DNA from 4 places in the Kitasatospora sp. GAS1066B genome. Region 1 is predicted to be linked to each of the others. Evidence: riboswitches for the same ligand, from Rfam matches in the RefSeq annotation. Region 1 holds a riboswitch; each other region holds the start of a gene.
The links. A riboswitch is a leader RNA that binds a small molecule or an ion and turns the genes downstream of it on or off. The one in region 1 is predicted to bind cyclic di-AMP.
Positions count from the first base shown of each region.

Region 1 (4,296 bases):
GTCAGCAGGTAGCCCACCGTGCCGTAGACGGTGAACAGCACGGCGGCGGCCGCCAGCACGCCGAGCAGCGGCAGCAGCAGCGGCTTGACGTAGCGGCGCATGGTGGTGAAGACACCGCTGAGCACGTCGCCGAGCCCGAGCGGGGCCAGCGGTATCACCCCGGGCTTGGGCGGCGCGGGCCGAACGCCCCAACCCGCCCAGGGCGGCGGCCAACCACCCGGCGCGGCGCCGGGGTACGGGCCCTGGTAGCCCTGAGTGGCTTGGTAGGGCTGCTGGTACGGCGGCGGTGGCGGCGGGTACGGGCCGGCGGCACCCGGCCGGTCACTCGGCGCCGCCGCGTCGGCCTGCCCGCCGCCCGGCTGCCCCGGCGCCGGATCGGGCTCCGGATCCGGCGCCCGCCACACGTCATCGCCGCTCATGCTCTGCTCTCCCCCTGTACCGCACAGTGCCGTTGTCTCGCGCCGGCCAGGTGTATTCGGCCCGCGGACCCCAGAGCGTACGGGAGGGCCGGCACGGCAGGCACGACCGGGGCGGCCGGTCGACGGCCGGGTGGCTAGGCGGATCGACCGGGCCGGCGCGGTCAGCCGGTGCTGTACCAGTCCCAGGGCAGCGCCCCGTGCTCCGGCAGCTGCGGCTCACGCGAGTTGATGGTGATCAGCGGGCGGTCCTTCCAGACCGTCGCGTCGTTGGACCGGCGGCACATCTCGGTGCGCGCGTGGTCGGTGTTGGCCACCAGCACCAGGACCGTCTCCTTGCGCAGCCGCTCGAAGACGGCCTGATCCGGGTCGTCCAACGCGGCCCGCAGCCGGGCCCGGTCGGCCAGCCGCAGCCGCCCCCGGTCACCGTAGCCGAGCGGGCGGACCTCCGCGGTGGTCCTGGCCACGCCGCGAGCGAGCGTCAGCAGCGGCAGCAGGGTGGGGATCCGGCCCGGATCGGTGACGCCCTCGCCCTGGGCCGCGCGGTAGACCGCCAGGCCGAGCAGGGTCCGCACCGCCGCCAGATCGCCGCCGGCCACCCGGGGGTCGTATCTGGCCGCCCAGTTGGTCAGCCCCCGGGCCCAGTACATGGCCACGTCCAAGGCGGCCGCCTTGCCCATCAGCGCGGCGTCCACCTCCCACCACCAGTGCGGATCGCCCTCGGCCGCCTCGATGGCCGGCTCCAACTCGTGCACAGCCCTCACCTCGCTCCCGGTGCGCCCACCGCATCCCGGTCGGGCGCGCGTGCCCCCTATGGTGCGGTGGTGCGCGGCGCGATGTCCGCCGATCGGGCAAACCCGCTCGGCCGGGCGGGTGGGCAACTCCCTTGCGCCGCCCGGCCGTCCAGCCTCAGGGCGTCTGGCCGTACAGGTGCTCGACGTGCAGTTCGACCACCAGCCGGCGATCGCGGACCATCGCCGCGCGGTACTCGTCCCAGTCCGGGTGCTCGCCTGACAGCGTGCGGTAGAGGTCGACCAACTCCTCGACGGTGGCGTCGTCCTCGGCGGCGGCCACCGGCGTCAGCTCGGCGGTGCCCTCGGCCACCGCCCAGGTCCCGTAGTCCGGGCTGGTCGCGTACAGGCTCGCCCGCGGGTCGCGGGCCAGGTTCTTCGCCTTCACGCGATCGGCGGTGATCGAGACCCGGATCAGCTCCCGAGCCGGGTCGTACGCATAGCGGACATTGGAGAGCTGGGGCCGCCCGTCCCGTTTCAGGGTCACCAGCACGCCGGTCCGTTGGGCGGCGAACAGTTCGCGGATCTTGACTTCGTCGGCCATCGGCCTCTCCTCAGCAACTGAAGCAACTGATCGGCTGTTCCACCGCCAAACTAGCGGGCCGGGAGGCGAACCGGCCGCGACAGCGCGCGGTGTTCCCGGTACGGAGCATCGCCCAGCTGCCGTGATTCGCGTGTGACGTGTGCGATGCGGGGTTGTTATCAGGGTGATGATCCGTCTAGTCTCCCCAGCAACCCGTCACCGTGCGGGCACCCGGACGCGGTACGCCGAGTCCTGCCCAACGCGCTCCCGGGACCACGACACACCTCTGGGCAGGGGCGGGGGACCCAGGATTCATGCCGTCCCCGTACGGCTCGGGGTGAAGCCGTCCGCCGGATCCGTCCGCGCGAACGGCCGGGCCAGCCTCCGGTCCGAACCCGACAGCTCACCTCGCAGGCGTGCGGAGAGGGATCTTCCATGGGCATATCCGGGGTGTTCTCCGGTCCGGGCCGCCACCGTCGGCCGAGCCAGGCCGACCGCGCAGTGGCCGTCGCGACCGTGGCCGGCGCCGGTCTGGCCCTGCCACTGCTCACGGCCACCGGCGCGCACGCCGCCCCGGCCACCGCCTGGGACACGGTGGCCCAGTGCGAGACCGGCGGCAACTGGAGCGCCGACACGGGCAACGGGCACTACGGCGGGCTGCAGTTCACCCAGCAGGACTGGGTCGCCAACGGCGGCGACCGGTACGGCGCGGTGGCCTCGCACGCGACCGAGGCGCAGCAGATCAAGGTGGCCGAGCAGCTGCTCGCCGGCCAGGGTCCGGGCGTCTGGGGGAACTGCGCGACGGTGGCGGGGCTGACCGCGCCGACCGCCACCTCCGTGCCCACACCCGCGCCCACTGCGTCGACGTCCGCGCCCACCACCGCACCCCCGATCACCGACACGCCGACCGCGCCGGTGATCGGCGTGTCGATCGGGCCCAGCGCCTCGACGGGCACCTCGACCAGCCCCCTGCCCGGCTCCGCGCCCACGTCGACGGCTGCGCCGACCCAGGCCCCGGCCGCCCCCGGCACCACGGCCCCGGCGCCGGCCGCGCCCGGCACCACCAACGCCGCCGCGCCCACCGCCAGCCCGACCCCGCAGGCGCCGACCGGCTCGCCGACCCCGGCAACCCAGGCCCCCGCAGCGCCGACCCAGGCCCAGAGCAGCACTCCCCCGGCCGGCACCGCGACCACCCCCGCCACTGGCACGCCGAGCACCGCCCCGACCAGCGCGCCCGTAGCCGATCCGACCACCCCGGCAACCCCGGCCGCGCCCGGCACCCCCCAGTCCCCCGCCGCCGGCCAGGGCTACACCGTCCAGCACGGCGACAACCTCTGGACCATCGCCCAGAGCCACCACCTCGACACCTGGCAGCACCTCTACCAGGACAACCTCGGCACGGTCGGCACCAACCCCGACCTGATCTACCCCGGTCAGCAGCTCCAGCTGCCCTGACGGACCGTCAGCCCCGTGCCCGGCGCCCCTGGCGCCGGGCACCTCGGGCAGCCGTCAGAATGGACCCATGTCACGACGCCCCACCAGGCCCCGCCCGGCCCCCGCCCCCGCCGCGCCGGACCGCTGCCCGTGCGGACTGCCCGCGAGCTACGCCGACTGCTGCGGCCGGCTGCACAGCGGCCTGGCCCAGGCGACCACCGCCGAGCAGCTGATGCGCTCGCGGTTCAGCGCCTTCGTGGTCGAGGACGCCGCCTACCTGCTGCGCAGCTGGCACCCGCAGACCCGGCCGCCGGCCGTCGACTTCGATCCCCGACTGCGCTGGCAGCGGCTGGAGATCCTGGGCAGCACCGAGGGCGGCCCGTTCCACCAGGAGGGCACGGTGGAGTTCGTCGCCCGCTACCAGGAACAGGGCCTCTCCGGCAGCATGCGGGAGAAGAGCCGCTTCGTGCGCGACCAGGGCGTCTGGGTCTACCTGGACGGCGTGGTCGCCGACTGAACCGTCCTGCCGTCCTCGCCGGCACCCTGCCGGGGGCCCGCGGGCGGCCGCTAATTGCCTGGCCGCCCCGGCAACCCCGGGCTAGCTTGGCCCGCATGGACCAAGGCGCCCCCTCCGCAGTCACCGCCCCTGCCGCTGCCCCCACCACCGCCCCACCCGGTGCCAAGCTCAACCCCAAGGCGGTGGCCGCGGCCACCGTCACCGTGCTGCTCTGGGCCTCGGCCTTCGTGGCGATCCGTTCGGCCGCCGCGCACTACGGCCCTGGTGCGCTCGCGCTGGGCCGGCTGACCGTCGGCTCGATCGCGCTGCTGGCCGTCTGGGCCATCCGCCGCGAAGGCCTGCCACCCCGCGCCGCCTGGCCGGGCATCGCGCTCTCCGGGCTGCTCTGGTTCGGCCTCTACATGGTCGCGCTCAACTGGGGCGAGCAGAAGGTCGACGCCGGCACGGCCGCCATGGTGGTGAACATCGGCCCGATGCTGATCGCGCTGCTGGGCGGTTGGCTGCTGCGCGAGGGATTCCCGCGGCAGTTGATGGTCGGCATGGCCGTCTCGTTCGCGGGCGCGGTGGTGGTGGGTCTCGCGCAGTCGGGCGGCAGCGGTTCCTCGGTGCTGGGCG
Region 1 is NZ_JBGCCO010000008.1:25,844-30,139, reverse strand. It holds gene ABH937_RS10790 (hypothetical protein) at 1-419, opposite strand, end outside; gene ABH937_RS10785 (hypothetical protein) at 581-1,180, opposite strand; gene ABH937_RS10780 (PPOX class F420-dependent oxidoreductase) at 1,326-1,751, opposite strand; cyclic di-AMP (ydaO/yuaA leader) riboswitch at 1,997-2,163, shown strand; gene ABH937_RS10775 (transglycosylase family protein) at 2,166-3,185, shown strand; gene ABH937_RS10770 (YchJ family protein) at 3,253-3,681, shown strand; gene ABH937_RS10765 (DMT family transporter) at 3,777-4,296, shown strand, end outside.

Region 2 (4,296 bases), on a different contig from region 1:
CCACTCAGCCGCAGGCCGCCTGTGGTCGGCGTCCCTGCACAGCGCACACGCTGCCGGCGACCGCGATTTCGGAGCCGGCGTCCTGTCCGACTTCGCCTACCAGTCCAACTGGCTCGGCCGGCCGAACATCTCCGTGGACCTCCTCGGCAACGCGCTCTCCCGCACCGAGCACCCTACGGCCCGCTCCCTGCTCCTCCTGCGCAGGGCCAGGGCTCATGCCGCGCTTGGCGAGCGCTCGGACTGCTACCGCGACCTGTCCGCCGCCGAGACCGAGCTGTCGACCACAGCCGCCGACCCCGCCCCCAGCTGGTGTGTGTGGATGAGCCCCGCAGACCTCACCGTCGACTCCGGCCAGTGCATGCTCGACCTTGGCCGATCTGACCTCGCCAAGGCCCGGATCACCGAGGGCATGTCGCTGCTGCCCCGCTCCCGGGACAAGACGCGCGGGATCTTCCTGACCTACGAGGCACGGAGCCATCTTCAGTCCGGCGAGGTCGAGCGTGCCCTCGCCGTCACCAACGAATCCCTTGATCTCGCCACCCGCATCGGTGCCGAGCGGTGTGTGACCTTGGTCCGCGAACTCGCACCGGCCTTCAGGCGCTACCAGCAGGTCGAGGGCGTCCCGGAGTTCTTGGAACGTCTCCGCGTCAGCTGATCGATCAGCGGGGGACCTCGGCATGCCCGAGCACGGCCGAAGGCCGCCTCCCTTCGGGGAGGCGGCCTTCAGGCTGCCCTGCGGTTGCGATCGGAGAGTGCCGATCGGCACGTGCCCGTCAGGACGCGTTCTTCACCACGCGTCCGTCAGGTCGTTCAGACCCGGCCGGCGAAGTCCGGGGCGTAGTTGCTGATGGTCTCGTACTTCACGCCCGCGCTCGGGTTGGCGGCCTCGACGAACTGGCCGTTGCCCACGTAGATGGCGACGTGGTAGACGCCCGAGTCCTGGCCGTTGTTCGACCAGAACAGCAGGTCGCCCGGCTGCAGGCTGTTCATCGACACCGGGGTGCTGGCGGCGGCCTGGTCGGCGGCGACGCGGGGGATGGAGATCCCGGCCTTCGCCATCGCGGCCTGGGTCAGGCCGGAGCAGTCCCAGCCGCCGTTGCCGGTGCCGCCGTAGATGTAGGCCTGGCCGACCTGGGACTCGGCGAAGCTGATCGCGGCGGCCATCGAGCCGGTCGCGGCCGGCGCGCTGGTGGCGGCGGTGGTCTGGGCGGTGACCGCCGGGGCCGGGGCGGGCGCCGGGGTGCTGGCGGGGGCCTGGGTGGCCGGGGCGGCCTGGGTGCCGAGCGACAGGTGCTCGCCCGGGTACAGGAGGTCCGGACCCTGGGTCAGGACCGACTTGTTGAGGTCGTAGAGCTTCTGCCAGCCACCGTCCACGTGGTGGGTGTTGGCGATGGTGGAGAGCCAGTCACCGGCCTTCACGGTGTAGCTCTGGTCGCCCTGGGAGTGGTTCCAGTGGCCCCAGTTGCCGTGGTCCGAGCCGCCCTGGTGCGAGCCGCTGCTCTGCGCCGGGGCGCTCGGGGCGGGGGTGCTGGGGGCCGGGGCGCTGGTGGTGGCCGCGGAGGAGCTGGTCGAGCCGCCGGGGTTGATGGCCGGGGCGGGGCCGCCCGCGGTCAGGCCGGCCTGGATCGAGCAGACGGGCCAGGCGCCGGGGCCCTGGTCGGCCAGCACCTTCTCGGCGACGGCGATCTGCTGGTCCTTGGTGGCCTGGTTGGCCTGGGCCGCGTACTGGGTGCCGCCGTAGGCGGCCCAGGTGGAGGCGCTGAACTGGAGGCCGCCGTAGTAGCCGTTGCCGGTGTTGATGCTCCAGTCGCCGGTGCTCTCGCACTGGGCGACCTTGTCCCAGGTGGAGACCGGCGCCGCGTTGGCGGTGGTGGCGGTGATGCACGGCAGGGTCAGACCGAGGCCGAGCAGACCGGTGGCCGCGATCACCCGACGGGCGTTACGGGACGGACGGGTCGTGCCGGAAGTGGGCAGCATGAAGACGCGATCCTCTCCTACGCCTGCGAGGTGAGCTGTCGGATTCGGGCTGGAGTTGCCCGGCCGCGCGCTGCGCGGCTTCACCCCTAGCCCCGGGCACCTGGTCCGAAGACCGGCGCCGGAGCGGCTTACCTGGTTCCCCCGCTCCTGCCGTGGTTGCGTTTTCGCGCTGCCAGCGCGGCCGGTGGCAGGACTAGGCGTCCGGTTGCGCTGGGTCCGTGTGACCACGAACGGGGAGCACGTTAGACAGAGATAAGTTGAAACCGCAAACAGCTGTGACGGCCGTCACAGGCACTTCACGGGAGCTTCAAGATCGCTCCGGCGGCACAACTGAGGGGGCGTCGGAGGAGTGGTCCGGGCGTGGTGCGCAACTGACGCCTGGGGTTCGGGAGATGGCGCTCCTTCAGGGCGCGCGGTGCTGATGGTCCGTCCGCTTTCCGGGTGTGGAGATCTCTTGGGGATCTTGGAAATTCGTCTTGCGGGAACGGCTCGGGGCAGGACCAAAGTCTCATCCGGCGCAGCGCGGCGTGACTGGCCGACATCAACCGAATGTCCGTTTTGCACCTTCTGTCACTCCGTCAGGTCGCCACCGCGAACCGCCTGCTGCCGCCCCCTCGGGAGTCGCGCCGAGCGCCCCGCACCGCCGCCGGGCCGTCACCTGCCGGTCGCCTGGGCGTTGCCGGGGAGGTGGCCCGTCCGGCCGCGAGCCCGCCCGCCCTTTCCGGGCCGTGAGGGAGGCCTCAGGGGCCGTTCTCGCCGCCCCGGGCCCGGACCCGGCCGCCCCGGTGCCGTGGCCGGACATGCCGCCGGCCCTGCCCCCAGCGCTCGCGCCGGGGGCAGGGCCAGGGCCTTGTCCGCTATCTGGTGTTGTCTCGTGCTGACTCGCCGTCTAGCGGGTCACTCGCCCGCAGCGGCCTGGTCGTCCGGGGCCTCCTCGACGGGAGCCTCCTCGACCGCCGGGACCGGCAGCGCGGCCAGGTACGCCGAGGCGACCAGCTGACCGATCGTCGGGTAGGCGCCCAGCACGGCCGCGCTCTCGCAACCGGTCTCCGCGGCGGCGGCGAGCAGCAACTGCTCGTCGGCCTCCGGGCCGATCACCAGCGGGGCCAGCGCCGGCCGCTGCGAGCCGGTGGCCCGCAGGTGGTCGACCGCGTCGGCCACCGAGCCCGGCACGTCCAGCGCGGCGGAGACCACCGGCACCGCCAGGCGGGCGGCGAGCAGCACGCCGGTGATGCCGGCGGCGTCGGCGGCGGCCTGGCCGCCGGTGGTGATCAGCACCACGCCGTCGGCGGCGGTGGTGATGGCGAAGAGCCGGGCGCGGTCGGCGCGGGCCAGGCCGGCCTCGGAGAGGCGCACGTGCACGGCCTCCGCCAGCAGCGGGTGCGGGCCGAGCGCGTCGGTCAGCAGGGCGCCGGTCTCGGTGGCCAGCGCGTGCAGGTCCATCAGGTAGTCGTGCGGGCCGGGCAGTAGCGGCACCAGCACCGGCGCGGGTCGTCCGGCCGCCAGCGCCCAGGAGATCAGCTCCTCGACCGTCGCGGTCGGCCGGGTCGTCGGCGCCGCCGCCCCCTGCTCATCGGCGCCCGGCTCCCGCAGATCCGGGGCCGGCTCGCTGTCGGTCGGGTCCTGCTCCGCCGCCGGGGCGGTGCGCAGCCAGCCGGCCGCCACCTCGATGCCCGGCTGCTCGAAGCGGATCATCGAGACCAGTTCGTCCACCAGCGCCACCGCGGCCGGGCCGGCCTCGGCCGGGACGGCGAGCACGAGCGCCGGCGCGCCGATCGGCACCTCGGGCCTTTCGGGCCGACGGTGGCGCCCCCGCGCGCGGGAGCCTGGCGTGCGGACGGGCAGTGGTGCGCCCGGGATGGCTGCAGTGCTCATGCCGGAGATCGTAGGACATGCGCGCCATCGCCCCGCATCCGGCCAGGCACTCCAACACGTCCTGGTGGGAGAGCGGATTCGACACCGGCGGGCCCCCAATCCGGACAAGTCGCGTGAAAACCCTCAGCCCTTGGTGCGAATGTGACGGAGTGTGAGGAATTGGCTGCGAAGTTGATCATTTGTGGCGGGTGTCAATGGTCGAACCGGTCAGGCTGGCCGGCCGGTTTGCCGACGCCGGGTTACGGATCATTGAGCGATTTGCCAACAGATGTCCGATTCGGTGGACCTGACAAGGCCTCCAGGGCTCGGTTTGGTCACCTGTCGTACAGGCTTCTGCACGCGCAAAATCACATGCCGATGCACGTGCATTAGCGTTATTATTACGACTAGTAAGGCACCAGCCCTGCCCGTACGAGCCGGAGGCGGCCGGCGGCCGAAGCGGTC
Region 2 is NZ_JBGCCO010000039.1:59,938-64,233, forward strand. It holds gene ABH937_RS32680 (helix-turn-helix transcriptional regulator) at 1-655, shown strand, start outside; gene ABH937_RS32685 (transglycosylase family protein) at 811-1,977, opposite strand; cyclic di-AMP (ydaO/yuaA leader) riboswitch at 1,985-2,148, opposite strand; gene ABH937_RS32690 (hypothetical protein) at 2,875-3,852, opposite strand.
Region 2: it holds a riboswitch for cyclic di-AMP, as region 1 does, so the genes downstream of both, ABH937_RS32685 (transglycosylase family protein) here and ABH937_RS10775 (transglycosylase family protein) in region 1, are expected to answer to the same signal.

Region 3 (4,296 bases), on a different contig from region 1:
GATCCGGGCCCAGGCCCCGGGACGGGCGGCGCGCACCGGGGCGGGCCCGGGCAGCCGCCGGCCGAGCAGCCGGGCCACCCGGCCGCGCTCGACCGCGCCGAGCCCCCGGGCGCCGGCCAGCAGCAGCGCGAGCACCGGCAGGCCGAGCGCGGTCACCAGGGTGCCGATGCCGAGCGCCAGGACCGTGACGGTCCAGACGAAGCCGACGACCGCGGTGAAGAGGGAGGCGAAGATGTAACCGACCTCCCGGTGGGTCGCCCGGAGGAACGGGGTGCGCTGCAGCGAGATCGTCGTCGTCATGCGTACCAGCCTGCCGGGGCAAGGGCGGTGGCGGAATGCGGCTGACCTGCGGAGTCGGGGTGGGGTTAACCCCCGGTCGGCCACTCGTCCTCGAGCAGCGAGTACTGCAGCGCGTCGTGCCAGGCGCCGCGCAGGTGGAGATCGTGCCGCAGCCGTCCCTCCAGCTGGAAGCCGAGCTTGCGCAACACCCGGGCGGAGGCCAGGTTCTGCGGGTCCAGCCGGGCGGCCAGCCGGTGCAGGCCCAGGGTGCCGAACCCGAAGTCGCAGAGCAGCCGGGCGATCTCGGTGGCGTAGCCGTGGCCCCAGACGTCGCGGCGCAGCGCGTAGCCGATGAACGCGGCCCGCTGGCTCGCCACGCCTTCCACGCCGAGCACCGCGTTGCCGAGCGGCACGGCGTCCTCGCCCTCCTCGGTCAGCGTGACGGCCAGCCGGTAGACGGTGCGCGGGTCGTTCTCGGCCTCCTCCAGGTAGAGCGCGACCTGGTCGGCGCAGTCCTCCCGGTCGCGCGGCTCGAAGGGCAGGAAACGGGCGGTCTCCGGATCGCCGAAGATCGCGTGCAGGGCGTCGATATCGCGCGGCACGTGGTGGAACTCGCGGACGGTCAGCCTCGGACCGGTGAGCAGGACGGGGTGCATGGCAGGTACGGTAGTGGGCCCGCGAGCGGTTACCGTACCTGCCATGGACCAGGACGACCTGCGGCTCGCACCCCGACCGCACACCGCTGAGCTGCTGCGATGGGCCGAGGAGCAGGGGCTCGCGCCGGTGCCGGAGGCGGCGGTGAACACGGTGCTGACGCTGCTCGAACTGGGTGACGCGCAACTGCGCGACGGCTTTCCCGAACTGACCTCGGCGCTGCTCCAGGAGCTGCTCTACGAGCGGATCCACCTGTACGTGCAGCCGCCCGAGGAGCAGTCGCCGCTCGCCTACGGGGCGGCCGTGCGGCTGCTGATCGACCATCAGCGAGCAGCGAGGCGGCTGAACGCCAAGCGGCAGCAGCGCCTGCACGAGGAGGCCGACTGGCAGGGCGAGCTGCTGGCCGGGCTGCTGCGCCACCCGCACCTGCTGACCTGGCCCCGGCTCTACACCCTGCTGCTGCGCGAGGCCGGGGTGGACACCGACGCGCCGGCGGCGGTGCGCGAGTGGCTCGACGCCTTCCGGGAGCTGGCCGAGCCGGACCGGCTGGCCGCCTTCACCGAGCTGGCCGCGCTGGACCAGCCGGAGGGCCTGGCCGGCTGGACCGAGGGCGTGCTGCTCTCGATCGGGATGGCCACCGACGGCGCCCGGCTGCTGATCGAGAACCGCCTGATGCAGCGCAGCTACCGCAACCTGGCCGGCCGCAACGCCCTGGGCCTGCCGATGCCGGCCGAACTCGCCGGTGACTTCCCCAACTTCGAGGCCACCGTGCAGCAGGAGGCGCTGCGGCTGCTGGGCGAGTGGACCGTCCCCGGGCTGCCCGCACTGCTGCTGACGGAGTACCAGGACCTCGCCCCGGAACCCGGCGCCGCCGAGGTGGACGGCTACATCGTGAAGCGCGGCCTGGCCGAACTCCCGGACATCGGGGACTGGCCGGGCGAGCCGGGCTGAAGCGCCTGCGGGGCCCCGCCGTTACAGCTGCACGCCGTGCGCGCGCAGCCAGCCGGCGGGGTCGACCGGGGCGGCGCCGGCCGGGCGGACCTCCAGGTGCAGCTGCGGGCCGGCGGGCGCGCCGCCCGTCCGCAGGCTCGGGGAGTTGCCGGTGACGCCGATCCGGCCGAGCACGGTGCCGGGGGCGACCGGGCCGGCGGGAACGGTGATCGAGGCGAGGTGGCAGTACCAGAGCTCGGTGCCGTCCGGCAGGGTCTGGATCACCCGGTAGCCGTGGGCCCCGGACCAGCCGGCCGCGCTGACGGTCCCCGCGGTGATCGCGGTGACCGGGGTGCCGGCCGGGGCGGCGAAGTCGAGGCCGGTGTTCAACTGCGCCCAGGGCGAGCCGCCGTGGCCCGTGCCGAGCGTGTAGCCGGCGAGCGGCGGCCGGACGGTCACGGCCTGGGCGGCCGGGGTCTCGCCGACCGGCGTCTCGTCAGCCGGGGTCTCGGCCGGGGCTTCGACGACCGGAGCCTGAGCGGCCGCGGTCGGCGCCTGGGCGGCCGCGTCGGCCGCCGCCGCGAGGGCCTGCTGCGCCGCGCGCTTGGCCGCCGCCTCGTGGGCCGCCTCCAGGCGTGCCGCCTCCTCGGCGGCGGTGCGCCGGGTGTCGGCCTGCTGCTGGATCCGCGCGGCCAGGGCCAGGCCCGGGTCGGCGGTGCCGTCCTGCTCGGTGGCCGCGGTCCCGTCCGGCGCGGTGATCGCGGGGGTGGGCGCGGCGGTCGGGGTGGCCGCGGCAGCGGCGGTGGCGGTCAGGCCGGTGGTGGCGCCGAGGGCGGCGGCCATCGCGGTGACGCCGAGGACCGGAGCGCCGGCCCGCGCCTGGCGGGGCACCCGGTGCCGGGCGGGGTCCGCCGTGACGCCGGGGTGGTCGAGCAGTCCGGTGCCGCTCGCCTCGGTGCGACCCTCCGGAGAGTGCGTCAACGCCACGGGGGCGCGCTCCTTTCCTTCCCTCTCGCCTACCGGGTTAGCTGACGGGTTCGGAGCAGGAAGGTCTCCTACGGTTCGGCCTGGGCTGGTCCAGCCTGGGTCGAGCCGATTCACCCCAAGGAACATGGTTCCCCGGCTCCCGGCCCGGCCCGGGGGCCAGGTCGTGGATTAGGCGACGGCGCACGGTGCCGTTTCGGGTACGGCGTTGCCGACCGCGCTGCGTTATCAAACGTTAATCCCAGGAGCCCGCGATTCCAAGCCCGTTCAGAGTCGATTGTCAGACTCATTTAACGTCATGGTCGCGTCATGACGTACACCCCCGACCCCGCACTCGGGCCGCGAACTGAGTAGTCGTACTCAGGTGCCGGGCACGGGAGTTGGCCATCCTTCAGGCATGACTTCCTCGGTGCAGCCACGAACCACGTCCGCTTATTACCTCCAGGCGATCATCTCCTTCGCGCTCGCTCTCGGCGGGCTCGCGATCGGCATCGCCTATCTGCCGGTGAGCCCCTGGGTACGGGCCTTCCTCGCACTCGGCCTGCTCTACACGACCACCTCCGCCTTCACCCTCGCCAAAGTGGTCCGCGACCGGCAGGAGGCCGGCGAGATCGTCACCCGGGTCGACCAGGCACGGCTGGAGAAGCTGCTCGCCGAACACGACCCGTTCCGGGTCGAGGGGGCCTGACGAACCCGCCGCGAGAACGGCTGAACGGCTGAACGACTGAGAGGGCCTTGACGGCTAAGGCTATTAGCCATAGCTTTGTAGGTGTCGGCAGGCAGCCGGCACCACCTCTCGGAAGGCCAGGAGGCTCGCCGTGAACGCCACCAGCACCCCGCGGACCCAGTACCTGCAGCTCCCCGGCGGCACCATCGCCTTCGACGACACCGCCGGCGACGGCACCCCGGTGCTGCTGCTGCCCGGCATGCTCGACAGCCGTCGCGAGTACCGGCACCTGCACCCGCTGCTCGCCGCGGCCGGGCACCGGGTGATCACCATGGACCTGCGGGGCTTCGGCGAGTCCTCGATCGCCTGGGACGACTACACCCCCGCCGCCATCGCCGAGGACGCGGTCGCGCTGCTCGACCACCTGGGCATCGCGAAGGCCGTCGTGGTCGGCCACTCCTACACCGGCGCCAGCGTGGTGAAGGTGGCCACCCTGGTCCCCGAGAAGGTGGCCGGTATCGTCCTGCTGGACGCCTTCATCGAGCAGCCGCCCGCGAACGTGCTGATGCGCGGCCTGGTCCGCGTGTTCGGCGCGGCGCTGATCGCCTTCCCCAGGTTCTGGGGCTACTACCTGAACAAGGTGGCGATGCCCACCAGGAAGCCCGCCGACCACGCGGAGCACGTCGCCGCTCTGGTCGCCGACCTGCGCACTCCCGGCCGCCGGCAGGCCACCCGTGGCTACGCCCTGGGCGACTCCGCGCCGACCGGCTGGACCGTGGGCT
Region 3 is NZ_JBGCCO010000050.1:17,446-21,741, reverse strand. It holds gene ABH937_RS35380 (sensor domain-containing protein) at 1-300, opposite strand, end outside; gene ABH937_RS35375 (GNAT family protein) at 366-935, opposite strand; gene ABH937_RS35370 (hypothetical protein) at 979-1,884, shown strand; gene ABH937_RS35365 (M23 family metallopeptidase) at 1,906-2,850, opposite strand; cyclic di-AMP (ydaO/yuaA leader) riboswitch at 2,862-3,035, opposite strand; gene ABH937_RS35360 (YiaA/YiaB family inner membrane protein) at 3,245-3,535, shown strand; gene ABH937_RS35355 (alpha/beta fold hydrolase) at 3,666-4,296, shown strand, end outside.
Region 3: it holds a riboswitch for cyclic di-AMP, as region 1 does, so the genes downstream of both, ABH937_RS35365 (M23 family metallopeptidase) here and ABH937_RS10775 (transglycosylase family protein) in region 1, are expected to answer to the same signal.

Region 4 (4,296 bases), on a different contig from region 1:
GGTCAGTCCGCGACGCGGAACCGGGGGAAGGCGGCGCGGCCCGCGTACTCGGCGGCGTCGTCGAGGATCTCCTCGATGCGCAGCAGCTGGTTGTACTTGGCGACGCGCTCGGAGCGGGCCGGGGCACCGGTCTTGATCTGGCCGCAGTTGGTGGCGACGGCCAGGTCGGCGATGGTGACGTCCTCGGTCTCACCGGAGCGGTGCGACATCATGCAGCGGTAGCCGTTGCGCTGGGCCAGCTCGACGGCGTCCAGGGTCTCGGTCAGCGAGCCGATCTGGTTCACCTTCACCAGCAGCGCGTTGGCGGTGCCGGTCTCGATGCCACGGGCCAGGCGCTCCGGGTTGGTGACGAACAGGTCGTCACCGACCAGCTGGACCTTGGCGCCCAGCTTGTCCGTCATGGCCTTCCAGCCGTCCCAGTCCGACTCGTCCAGCGGGTCCTCGATGGAGACCAGCGGGTAGTTCTCGACCAGGTCGGCGTAGTACTCGATCAGCTCGGCGGCGGTCAGCGCCTTGCCCTCGAACTGGTAGGCGCCGTCCTTGTAGAACTCGGAGGCGGCCACGTCCAGGGCCAGCGCGACGTCCTTGCCGGGCACGTAGCCGGCCTTCTTGATCGCCTCGGTGATCAGGTCCAGCGCCTCGCGGTTGCTGTCCAGGTTCGGCGCGAAGCCGCCCTCGTCGCCCAGGCCGGTGGACAGGCCGCGCTCCTTCAGCACGCCCTTGAGCGTGTGGTAGACCTCGACGCCCCAGCGCACGGCCTCGGAGAAGGACTCCGCGCCGATCGGCGCGATCATGAACTCCTGGATGTCGACGTTGGAGTCGGCGTGCGAGCCACCGTTGAGGATGTTCATCATCGGGACCGGCAGCACGTGCGCGTTCGGACCGCCGAGGTAGCGGAACAGCGGCAGGTCGCTGGCCTCGGAGGCGGCGTGCGCGACGGCCAGCGAGACGCCGAGGATCGCGTTGGCGCCGAGCGAGGACTTGTCCGGGGTGGCGTCCAGGTCGAGCATCGCCTGGTCGATCAGCCGCTGCTCGGTGGCGTCGTAGCCGACCAGCTCCGGGCCGATCTGCTCGATCACGGCGAGGACGGCCTTCTCGACGCCCTTGCCGAAGTAGCGGTTCTTGTCACCGTCACGCAGCTCCAGCGCCTCGAAGGCACCCGTCGAGGCGCCGGACGGGACAGCGGCACGACCGGTGCTGCCGTCGTCGAGGCCGACCTCGACCTCGACCGTGGGGTTGCCGCGCGAGTCGAGAATCTCACGGGCTACGACGACATCAATGGACGGCACGAGGCATCTCCTAGACGGAAGCGGTCCTGCGGACGTGGGTAGGGAGTCGTTACGACCAGAGCCTAACCGCACCGGCCACCGCGACGACCCGGACCTGCCTCCCGTCTCACGGTGTGGCTCGGCTACCTGCCGGTAGTTCACCTGAATGCGTGTCGGTGGTCGTTTCGCGAGCCGCTCGCGCGGGGCCGCATCGGCGCGGCCCCGCGCGGGCTGTCGGCCGGTCAGCCGAGGTGCAGCAGCTGGCCGGGCATGATCAGGTCCGGATTCCCGCCCACCGTCTGCTGGTTGGCCTGGTAGAGCTGCTGCCAGCCGCCGGTCTGGTGCTGGGCCTGGGCGATCATCGAGAGGGTGTCGCCGGCCCGCACCGTGTAGTCGTGACCGGAGCCGCTCGGCGCGGCGGCCGGTGCCTGGGCCGGGACCTGGATCGGGGCCTGGATCGGTGCCTGGGCCGGGGCCTGAGCGGGCACCGGGGCGGGCATGTTCCGGTCGTACACGCTCTGGTGGCTGGTCCAGTACCACCCGCCGTCGCTCTGGTACCAGTAGACCTGACCCTTCGCGTCCCAGCCGGCCTTGCCGGGGAAGGCCGGGGCGGTGGACTGCGGCACCTGCTGGGGCTGCGCCCGCTGGGCCTGCGGAGCCGGCGTCTGAGGCCGCGTCTGCTGCCGGCTCGGGGCGACCGGCGCACTGGCGTCCAGCGCGGCTGCGGCGCCGCCCTGGGCCAGGCCCGCCTTGACCGAACAGACCGGCCAGGCGCCGGGACCCTGGTCGGCCAGCACCTTCTCGGCGACCGAGATCTGCTGCGCCCTGGTGGCCTGGTTGGCCTGCGACGCGTACTGGGTGCCGCCGTACGCGGCCCAGGTGGAGGAGGTGAACTGCAGACCGCCGTAGAAGCCGTTGCCCGTGTTGATGCTCCAGTTGTTGGTGCTCTCGCAGTTGGCGACCTTGTCCCAGACCGTGACCGGGGCGGCATGCGCGGCGGTCGCGGTGAGCAGCGGCACCGCCAGACCCGCACCGGCCACGCCGGCCACGGCGATCGCCCGCTCGGTCTGGGTACGACGACGATGACGGCCATTGCCCTTGAGCAGCATGAACTGTCCCTCTCCGCACGCCTGCGAGGTGAGCTGTCGGGTTCGGGCCCGTGAGGTCGGCCCGGCCGCTGACGCGGCTTCACCCCTAGCCGTGGGAGACGGCAGAAAATCCTGGGTCCCCCGCCCCTGCCCCGAGGTAGGTCGGCGTCCCGACGGCGCGGTGGGCAGGACTCGGCGTACCGCACGCGGGGTTCGCAGCTGCGAACTCCTGGGAGGGTAGGCAGATTGACGGACCAATCACAAGCTCATATCGCATACATCACACGAGAATTACGACGCCGTCAGATCGTCCACTAACCGATCAGGTTTGTCCGCATTGATGCGTATTCAGATCGTGCCTGCCGGAACACTTCCGACACGCCGTCAGACATCCGACACGCCGTCAGGAGCTGCCGGTCGAGGATTCCGGTGTGAAAGAAACCGGCAGTTCGCGCAGCCCACGCATGATCAGACCGCCCCGCCAGCGCAGTTCCGCCGGCTCGCCGGCGAACTCGATGTCGGGCAGCCGGGTCAGCAGGGTGGCCAGCGCCGCCTGCCCCTCCAGCCGGGCCAGCGGAGCGCCGATGCAGTAGTGGATGCCGTGCCCGAAGCCGAGGTGCGGGTTGTCCTTGCGGGCCAGGTCCAGGGTGTCGGGTCGACCGAACCTGGCCGGGTCGCGATCGGCCGCGGCCAGCACCACCAGCACCGGATCGCCGACCGGGATGTCCACCCCGCCGATGCTCAGCGGCGCGGTGGCGAACCGCCAGGTCGCCAGCTCCACCGGACCGTCGTAGCGGAGCAGTTCCTCGACGGCGGTGGTCAGCAGCTCGCGCTCGCCGCGCCGCACCGACTCCTGCAGGCGGGCGCGCTGCTCGGGATGGTTCATCAACGTGTACATGCCGTTGCCGATGAGGTTGACGGTGGTCTCGAAACCGGCGAAGAGCAGGATGAAGGCCATCGCGGCGGCCTCGTTCTCGCTCAGGTGCTCACCGTGGTCGCTGGCCCTGATCAGCCCCGAGATCAGGTCCTCACCCGGCTCGGCCCGCTTGCGGTGGATCAACTCCGCCAGGTAGGACCGCATCCGCTTGACCGCGCGGGCCACCCCGCCGCGCGGGCCGCCGCCGTGTCGGATCATCATGCCGGCCCAGTCGCGGAAGTCGTCCTGGTCCTCGGCCGGCACCCCGAGCAGGTCGCAGATCGCGTAGATCGGCAGCGGGAAGGCGAACTCGTGGATCAGGTCGGCCGAGCCGCGCGCCGCGAAGCCGGAGATCAACCGGTCCGTCAGCTGCTGCACCCGGGGTTCGAACTCGGCCACAGTGCGCGGGGTGAAGGCCTTGGAGACCAGGCGGCGCAGCCGGGTGTGGTCGGGCGGGTCGATGTTCAGCAAGTGGGTCATCAGGTCGGCCTGCCGCTCCCCCGGGATGCCGACCCGTCCGGTGCGATGTGCCTGCTCACTGTGGTGGGCCGGGTTCTTGGAGAGCCGGGCGTCGGCCAGTGCCTGCCGGGCGTCCGCGTACCGGGTCACCAACCAGGCGTCAACCCCGCTCGGCAGGGTAGTCCGATGCACCGGGGCGTGCTCCCGCAACCAGGCGTACGCCGGGTACGGGTCGGCGGCGAACTCCCAGGTGAACAGGGGTGGTGCGGGCGGCAACGGGATGGCATCGGGCTGGTCCGGCATGTCTTGACGGTATCCCGTCCCCAGGAGGAGTGAGCCTGGTCACCTGACGGGTAATCCCTGTTGCGGAGGGTCAGGAGAAGCCTACGATCCTCCGATACGTGGTTGGCGGGCGTTGCAGTGCGGCGGCGCCCCCAGGGAGGAGCAGGCCATGCGAGTAGCCGGGGCAGTGGTGGTCATCGCGGTACTCAGCGGCGGCGACGGCGACGGGCCGGCCCGCCGCTTCGCCGCGGCGGGCGCCGCCGGCCTGCTGATCGCCGACCCG
Region 4 is NZ_JBGCCO010000019.1:8,061-12,356, reverse strand. It holds gene eno (phosphopyruvate hydratase) at 3-1,289, opposite strand; gene ABH937_RS21555 (transglycosylase family protein) at 1,511-2,377, opposite strand; cyclic di-AMP (ydaO/yuaA leader) riboswitch at 2,382-2,530, opposite strand; gene ABH937_RS21550 (cytochrome P450) at 2,760-4,034, opposite strand; gene ABH937_RS21545 (hypothetical protein) at 4,183-4,296, shown strand, end outside.
Region 4: it holds a riboswitch for cyclic di-AMP, as region 1 does, so the genes downstream of both, ABH937_RS21555 (transglycosylase family protein) here and ABH937_RS10775 (transglycosylase family protein) in region 1, are expected to answer to the same signal.